One region of the Dorea sp. 210702-DFI.3.17 genome, then DNA from elsewhere that is predicted to be linked to it. Evidence: riboswitches for the same ligand, from Rfam matches in the RefSeq annotation. Region 1 holds a riboswitch; the other holds the start of a gene.
What was found. Region 1 has a riboswitch for cobalamin ahead of LI149_RS05105 (uroporphyrinogen decarboxylase family protein). Riboswitches for the same ligand answer to the same signal wherever they lie in the genome.
Positions count from the first base shown of each region.

Region 2: another riboswitch for cobalamin. It lies ahead of LI149_RS08940 (sirohydrochlorin cobaltochelatase); the one in region 1 lies ahead of LI149_RS05105 (uroporphyrinogen decarboxylase family protein).

Region 1 covers NZ_JAJCNB010000005.1:14,906-19,321, forward strand. Annotated here, with positions in the region: gene LI149_RS05095 (AEC family transporter) at 1-680, shown strand, start outside; gene LI149_RS05100 (uroporphyrinogen decarboxylase family protein) at 700-1,785, shown strand; cobalamin riboswitch at 2,155-2,342, shown strand; gene LI149_RS05105 (uroporphyrinogen decarboxylase family protein) at 2,412-3,530, shown strand; gene LI149_RS05110 (dicarboxylate/amino acid:cation symporter) at 3,732-4,416, shown strand, end outside.
Region 2 covers NZ_JAJCNB010000015.1:28,119-32,534, reverse strand. Annotated here, with positions in the region: gene LI149_RS08950 (heterodisulfide reductase-related iron-sulfur binding cluster) at 1-89, opposite strand, end outside; gene LI149_RS08945 (hypothetical protein) at 201-746, opposite strand; gene LI149_RS08940 (sirohydrochlorin cobaltochelatase) at 810-2,015, opposite strand; cobalamin riboswitch at 2,222-2,435, opposite strand; gene LI149_RS08935 (PolC-type DNA polymerase III) at 2,537-3,235, opposite strand; gene LI149_RS08930 (hypothetical protein) at 3,237-3,404, opposite strand; gene LI149_RS08925 (nitroreductase) at 3,677-4,195, shown strand; gene LI149_RS08920 (dicarboxylate/amino acid:cation symporter) at 4,311-4,416, opposite strand, start outside.

The sequences.
Region 1 (4,416 bases):
TTTTTCTGATCTGGTGTATCTGCAAATGGGTCGTCCGAAAATTGGATAAAGATTATGCAGTTGTGGAATTAGTTGCATTGATGTATTCTAATTGTGGATTTATCGGAATACCGATGGCACAGGGGATTTTTGGGGCAGAAGGAGTTTTTTATATGACTGCCTATGTAGCTATGGCGAATTTCCTGCTCTGGTCACATGGCGTAATTGTAATGTCTGGAAAAAGTGATATCAAATCTTTGAAAAAAGTATTTACATCACCGACAATTATTTCTATTATCCTTGGTATTATCTGCTTTGTTGCACAAATCCGTGTTCCTCAGATTGTTGAAGAACCAATGGAAATGATTGCAAACATGAACACACCTATGGCGATGATGGTAGCAGGAATCAATATTGCTCAGGCAGATTTGAAACAAGTATTTTGTCATTACAGATTATATTGCTTAAGCTTTGTAAAGCTGATTGTAATGCCATTTGCATTGGTAGGAGTCTTTTATTTTATTCCAGTTTCACAGCTCGTAAAGACTATTGTGATACTGGCAACAGCGTGTCCGGCAGGAGTGACGGGAAGCTTATTTGCACTTCGCTATGAAAAAGACTCCGTATATGCAGCAGAAATATTTGCTATGACAACGATTGTATCAATTGTAACAGTACCATTTTCTATGTTGTTCTGTTAGAAGAAAGAGGTAAGAAAAGATGGAATTAGTAAAACTTGAGATGACGCCAAAAGAGAGGAAGATAGCTTACGCAAGAGGAGAAGAGGTGGACCGTATTCCGACGTCTTTAAGTGCAGGAGAGACAGCTCCTCCGTTATATGGGATTTCCATTCGTGATTATTATTTTTCAGCAGATGCCATGGTGGAAGTAGAAAGCCATCTGGCAGAAGATTTTCAGGCGGATAATATGGGGATGGGACTGGGACTTCGGACGCTGGTAGAAGCACTCGGAACAAAGCTCGAGTATCCGGAGCACAGCGTGTCTTATATTGAAAAGCCGGCACTGGAAACCTTTGATGACCTGGATCATATGGAGCTTATTAATGTTGAAAAAGATGGAAGATTTCCTATCATAATAGAAGCATTTGAAAGACTTCAGGAAAAATATGGAAAAGAACGCGGAATTGGTAGTGGACTTGCAGGACCATTTACAACAGCTGCAAGTTTGATTGGAACTGAAACATTCTTAAAGGGTACGGTCAAACATAAAGAACAGGTCCACAAATTATTGCAGTATAGTACAGACTGTGTTGTAAAATGTTGTGAAGATCTTCATCGTAAACTAGGAATTGGGTTTACACTTTCTGAACCAATGGGCTCCAGAGATTTACTTAGTAAACGACAGTTTAAAGAATTTTTTGTCCCTTATATCAAACAGGCAGTAGAGCGTATGAATAAATTTCAGGGTTCAACTGGAATTCATATCTGTGGACATACCAGGGATCGATGGGAAGAAGTTATTGGTACAGGAATCAGTGGATTTTGGGTAGATAACTGTGAGAGTATTCAGGAATTGAAGGAATACTATGGCGATAAGGTTGCAATCAGTGGAAATGTGCCACCTGTAGATGTATTGAAAAATGGAACATTTGAAGAAATTGACCAGGCAATTAAGAAATGTATTATTGAAGCTGGAGACAATCCGAGAGGATATAATCTCTGTCCTGGATGTACCACTCCGGTAGATACGACGAAGGAAAACATGATTGCATTTATGAATGCAGCTGCAAAGTATGGACGTGGTGCAAGAAAAGGTTATATGCCAAGAGGTATTACAGAGTTATAATCAGCCGTGTTGAATATTATCAGCTGGGAGATGATTCCCACCTCTATAGGGACGCCACTGAAAAACAAGCTGGTATTAGTGGTGGGAGTCAATCCCCCAGCTGATATGACCTCCGGCAGGGCGCACATTGTCCGGTGGACAATGGTTTTGCGCCGACCGAAACGGAGTGTAGACTTGCAGAGGTGAGCAGTAGAAGTATGTCATGCAGTTGCATGACGCGCACCTCGCATCAAGAATGCCGAGGCATTCTTGAACAGATGTGGGTTGATTCTATAATATAAAACTAAAAATTCCTTATAGATTACAATAATAATAAAGCGCATATATGGAAACAAGCTATTTGCTGGCGAGAGTAGAATGGGTTAAAATTAATTATGTAGAGTGCATAGTGATGATTATAATTCATTGAAAAGGGAATCCAGTGAGAATCTGGAACAGCCTATTCTACTGTGAAGCGGACGATGGTCTGGAAAATCACTCTGGCTAAGATGCAAGGGGAAGATATGATCAAAGGATGATGCAAAGTCAGGAGACCTGCTATGTATATGTATGGGATTCCGGTAGGGGAAGAACAGCGGTTACGCTGTTTTTACTCTGCCTTTTTTAATATAATAAGGGAGGAAGTTATGGATTATACGGAATTAAAGAAATTAATGGGTGAGCAGAAGGTTGAGATGACTGCAGCAGAGCGTATCAAGGCCTACAACGAGGGAAAAGAGGTAGATCATATCCCGTATACGTTACAGGCGCCTGATCCGGCTATGGCAGATATTTTTGGATTTACAACATCACAATTTGCGAAAGACTTTGAAGTGAAAAGCGAAGTAATCAGACGAAGAAAAGAAGAATTTGGTCTGGATAGCTTTAATGTTGGATTAGGTCTTCGCACAATTGGCGTTGCGCTTGGTTCAAAGTTAGGGGTTCCTGAACATGGAATTGATTATATTGAACATCATGTGTTGCAGGATTATGCGGATTTCGACAAATTGGAAGTGACAGATCCTTATAAAAATCCAGTTCTTGCACCGATTTTGGAAAATGCCAAGAGATTGAAAGAACGTTTCCCGGATGTTAGTATGACAACGAGTGTGGCAGGTCCGATTTCAACAGCTATAGCAGTCAGGCCAGTTGAAAAGGTTCTTCGCGACACGAGAAAGAATCCGGAAATGCTTCACAAATTGCTTGATTTAACAGTTGTCTGTTCTTTAAAATGGTTTGAAGCATTTTATCATGAGTTCGGATCAGTTGGAACCAATTTTTCTGATCCGGTAACTTGTATGGATGTAATTAGTAAGAAGCAATTTGATGAATTTTCGCTTCCTTATATTAAAAAACTGATTGATGGAACAGAGAAAATTATGGGATCAAGACCGGGAGCTCATATTTGTGGTAAGACAAGCCCTATTTGGAGTGATCTTGCAGATGCAGGTCTATTTTCATTCAGTATCGATAATTGCGAGGATTTGGAGGTTGCTAAGCGTGAGGTGGGGGACCGGATGCGCTTTGCCGGAAATGTTCCGCCGATCGAAGTGATGAAAGATGGATCGATTGATGATGTCATTGAGGCATGTAAAGACTGCTTGAGAAAATGTGGAGATAATCCCAAAGGTTACATTTTGAATACAGGATGTCAGCTCCCGATTGGTACACCGAAGAGAAATGTTGAGGCATTCATCTATGCGGCAAGAAAATACGGTCGTGGTGCGCAGTTAGGAAAGCTTCCGAGAGGCATTCTGGAAGATTAAAATATGCAAAAATGATATTTTGAAGCAAAAAAGATATCGAAAATGCATAATTTTCCACATGAACTTGCAAAAAACTGGTTGATGAATCAGAATAAGGTATGATATAATTTTATAACAGAGAAAAGGCATTGTCTTATGACAGTGCTTTTTTGGGGTAAAATATAACGGGGAAATAAAATCAAGTAAAGAGAGGTTAAAATCATGAAACAAAAGAAAAAAATGTCTTTGGCAATGCAGATTTTTATCGCATTGATTCTTGCAATTGTAGTAGGACTTCTGATGCAGAGTCATGCAGAATTTGCAGAGAGTTACATTAAGCCGTTTGGAACAATTTTCCTGAACCTTGTAAAGTTCATCGTAGTTCCAATCGTATTATTCTCCATTATGTGTGGGATTATCTCCATGCAGGATATTAAAAAAGTAGGAGCAATTGGTTTGAAGACCGTTGTATACTATATGTGTACAACCGCATTTGCAATCACATTTGGATTGATTGGAGGAAATCTGTTCAAAGGAATGTTCCCGGTCGTTGCAACAACAGACTTGACTTATGAAGCAGCAGAGTCGGTATCATTTATGGATACAATTGTGAATATTTTCCCATCCAATTTTATTGCACCGATGTCTGAGTCCAATATGCTTCAGGTAATTGTGATGTCAGTATTGTTCGGATTTGCGATTATTCTGATTGGACCGGAGAAAAATCCACGTTTGATTCAGGGGTGTAATGATCTGAATGATATGTTTATGAAATGTATGGAGATGATCTTAAGATTATCTCCAATCGGAGTATTCTGTCTGTTGTGCCCGGTTATTGCAGTAAATGGTCCGATGATCATCGGTTCACTGGCAATGGTGCTTTTAGCAGCGTATGTCTGCTACATTA
Region 2 (4,416 bases), on a different contig from region 1:
AGCTTCTTCATTGTCTTTGGATAAAAAGAAGGAAAATTACACCCTGGGAAAAGGATGCATTTTCCAGTTGCATTACGATAATTTTTCATATAAAGTTCTGATAAAATACAGAAACCTCTATCACGCTTTCTTTTTATTGCATGATAGAGGTTTCCAATTACATACTATTCATTTCACATTTTGTTACAAAATAAAGATTATTACTGTACCAATTCCGGATTGGACACACTGACTTTATGGTCATACCATTTACCCTTTGTTCCAATCAATGCCAGATCAAATTCATCGTCCAGTGTCGGTACCGGTACGTCAAAGGAATATACTTCCTTTGGCGCGGAACCATCAGAATAAGTAATCTCTGTTGTCTCTGACGGATCAATCAGATCTGCCCCGTCTTTCTGTGCATCTTCTGCTGAGCCTAAGAATAACTGTACGATATTTTTAGAATTCAATGTAATATGTACTGTCATCTTACCATCTTTAACAGTCAGCGTTGCTTTTCCGTCATTATAGTCCGGATTCTCGTGGAACATACCGCTGTCTGTATTAAAATCTACCTTATAAGTTCCATCTTCCAGCTCAGGCTCCTTCGCATCTTTGCTGTCAGTCTTTGCTTCTGACGCATCATCTTTGGAAGCTTCTGTTTTTGTGTCATCTTTCTTATCCGTATTACTTCCGCATCCGGCAAGCATTGTCATTGCCATACTGGCGGAAAGTAATAAAACTAATAATTTCTTTTTTAACATGTCCATTCTCTCTTTTCTAATTATTTTTCTTTATAATTGTACTCTGAAAATCTGACCTGTCAACTATTTAGCTTCAATTGCAGCTTTTGTATGTGCTACATAAATCTGCTGAATTGCATCAATCTCTCCAAGACCTGCAATCTGTGATTCTACACTGTCAAATGCTTTTGACGCTTCAAACTGGCTCTTCCATGAATCATCATCGTCTCCTGCCATATCATTGTTCGCATGATCTCCTGCAACAACCATCAGTGGACGAAGGATTACTTTCTTATATCCGGCCTCTTTGATTTTCTCAATGACTGCCTGACACTCTGTATCTTCCGGCTCACCTTCTACAGTTCCGATAAATACATTCTTATATCCAAGCTGCTCAATCTGTGTCTGCATCTGATCATAACTTACATTTGCAACGTGTGAAGTTCCATGTCCCATGAATACAAATGCGGTTCCATCTTCGGCTGCTGCATCAATGCTGTCATAGTTTGCTGTCTTAACTGCTTCGTCTGTGATTGCTTTTGCAACTGCTTCTTTGTCTGCATTGATAACTGTTGCATCTGCTCCAACTTCGCCGAGAAGAGGCTCAGCAATCTTTACAGATTCAAATTTATCTTTATATTTTTCCACTGTCTCTGATAACTCATCATACTCTGCGCCATGCATCAGATGTGTCGGCTGAACAACAAGGTTTTTAACTCCATTGTCTACTGCACGCTCCAGCGCCTGCTCCATGTTGTCGATCTTCTCATCATCACGGGCCTGTACGTGATTGATGATGATCTGAGCTGTAAATGCTCTTCTTACTGACCAGTCTGGATTAGCAGCCTGAAGTGCTTTCTCAATTCCACCGATATCTTTTGTACGGCTGTCATTGAATGATGTACCAAAACTTACAACAAGAAGTTCATTCTCACCAATCTCGTCCTGATTTAACGGATCATCTTTCGAAGCGTCACCTGTATCTCTTCCGAAGTAATCAGGATCTGCGTTTTCACCTTCTACTAATTCTTTTTGGGCATCTGTTAATGCGTCCCAGGCTTCCTTAGCTTCTTTGCACTGTTCATCTGTCTTGTCAGTTCTCTCCTGAACATAGATATCATCAATCAGTTTTGCCACCTTGTCTGCTGCCACCTGATCGCTGTCCTCCTTCGTATCCTCTGTCTTTGCATCACTCTTTGCGTCAGAACTTCCTGAATTTCCTCCACATCCTGCAAGCAGAGACATACTCATAGCTGCAGTAAGTAATACGACTACCAATTTTTTCTTCATCTTTCCATCCTCCATTTTTTTCTAAGATACAAAATAATTTTTCCGGAGGTTTCTTATTACATAGAAATTCATATAATAAAAAATCCCTGCCATTAAAAAATGAACAGAGAGTACGCAAAACAAACTATTGACGAAATTATCTTCCTTCCGTCAAATAGCCTTTCTATGTATTTCGTACTGCCAGTTCCTCGTGGCCTGAACAAATATGTTCCTGTACTGTGAAAGGCAGGTATCCCGGCTTATTGCTCAGGCGCTCTAAAATCAGCCTTCCCGGTCTCCCAGTGGCATGTAGGATTCAAAGCTCGCAAAATACGGTGACGAGTTCGTACAGGATTCACACCTGTTTCCCTTTTCATCAGCCAGATAAATAACTTTTTATAATATCTTTCTCTGACTGACACCTCACACATTTTTTATTCTTTTGTATCTTTAACTATTACTTTTACAATCTAACACATCTGATAATTACTGTCAATACATCAGCCTGTCAGACTGTATTCCATATTGGTTTCTCACTTCCATTACGGCCGGGATAAAATCCGGTCGATTTCTCTGGAAGCCTCACTCTTTGTCAGTGTATGTATGTCCATTTCTATAGAAATATTCTTCTGTTGCATAAGCCTTGTGAGAAATGCGATCTGTTTTGCGGTTATCGGTTCTTTTTTCTTCACCTTATATGCCAAGGGCTGTGGTTTAAAAACCTTCGGTTCCTTTTCCTCATAAAAATGCGCCATAGACTGATACAGTTTTGCGGTTGCCAGAGCATCATGATATGCCCGGTGCGCCGCCACATTTTCGATATGATAGTATTCGCAGAGTGCGCCAAGCTTTCTGGATGGAAGGTCTGCGTGAACAACTTTGGCAATCTTAAGTGTATCAATTCCCATATGATCATAAGTGTAACCAAGTTCTTTTGCTTTTGTCTTCACAAAGCTGAAGTCGAACTGCACATTATGTCCGATCAGCGTATCCTGTTCGCAGAATTCAAGGAACTCCGGCAATACTTCGCCGCAGTTCCCTGCTCCTTCTACCATATCATTTGTAATTCCGGTCAGTTGCGTAATCATCGGAGGTATCCCGGCCTCCGGTTCAATAAAACGAATAAAACGGTCAACAACTTTTCCTTCCCGTACTTTCAATGCACCAATCTCAATAATCTCATTGTGCTCCGGGCTAAGTCCAGTCGTCTCTATGTCAAATGCAACATATGATTTTAACATCTTACTTGTCCGTCTCTTTCTCATCCATTGCTCTTACTTTGTCATTTGCATACAATACGCCGCGCATACAGCCATTGCCTTTCACATCTGGATAACCTTCCTCATTATAACAGACTGTAATCACACAGCCATTGCGACAACCAGTACAAGTAAATTTCAAATCTGACATTTTCTCTTCCTCCCCCGCGCCTTTGCGGACTGATGCATGATTCATTTTTTCGCTACCCACGGATTTTTTTGTGCTATGCACTTCTTCAATCCTTAATATTACTAGTATAACATTTTGTTCATTTCTTAACAATGTACATATCTACCCATTTTGTCTATATTTACAAATTATTTTTCGTATTTTTATCTAAAATAGACAATGATTTTTCTTGTTTTTAATATTATACTGTACTTTAGATAAAAAGGTTAATTATTTTAAAAGGAGAGGTAATCATGAACGAAGTATTGAATAACATTTATACTCGAAGATCTATTCGTAAATTCAAAGAGCAGGACGTTCCAAAGGATCTCGTAGATGAGATTGTCAAAGCAGGAACTTACGCTCCAAGCGGCAAGAACTTACAGACATACCGATTCTATGTAATGCAGAATGCAGATTCTATCAAGAGTCTTCAGGATGTTGTAGCAAAGGGAATGGAGAACCCTGCTTACACATTGTACGGAGCAAAGACAATTGTACTTGTTGCATGTGAGAAAGAAGCTGTCAACGGAGTCAGCGACTGCTCATGCGCGATTGAAAATATGCTTCTTGCAGCACACTCACTTGGACTTGGTGCATGCTGGATCAACCAGTTAAAATACTGTGGAGACAAAGCAGAAGTTGCTGATTACCTGGAAGGTCTTGGAATTGACAAAGACATGCAGGTTGTCGGAATGGTAGGAATGGGATATCCTGATGAAGAGCGCGAGGCTGCTAAGAGACAGGATGATCTTGTTACATATTTAAATTAGTTTTTAGTTTCTTTGCATATAGAAATGGAGAGTGGTTTTGTTCCACTCTCCATTTTCTTATTCTCATACCATTGATATGTTTTCATTTTCTAAAATTCAAGAATGCCTCAACAATCTATAATTCCACAGATATGTTCTGCTTTTCTATTCCATGTTTTTCGGCATAACCGGTCAGGAATAATGTCAACGCTCCGTCTCCTGTTACATTGCAGGCTGTTCCG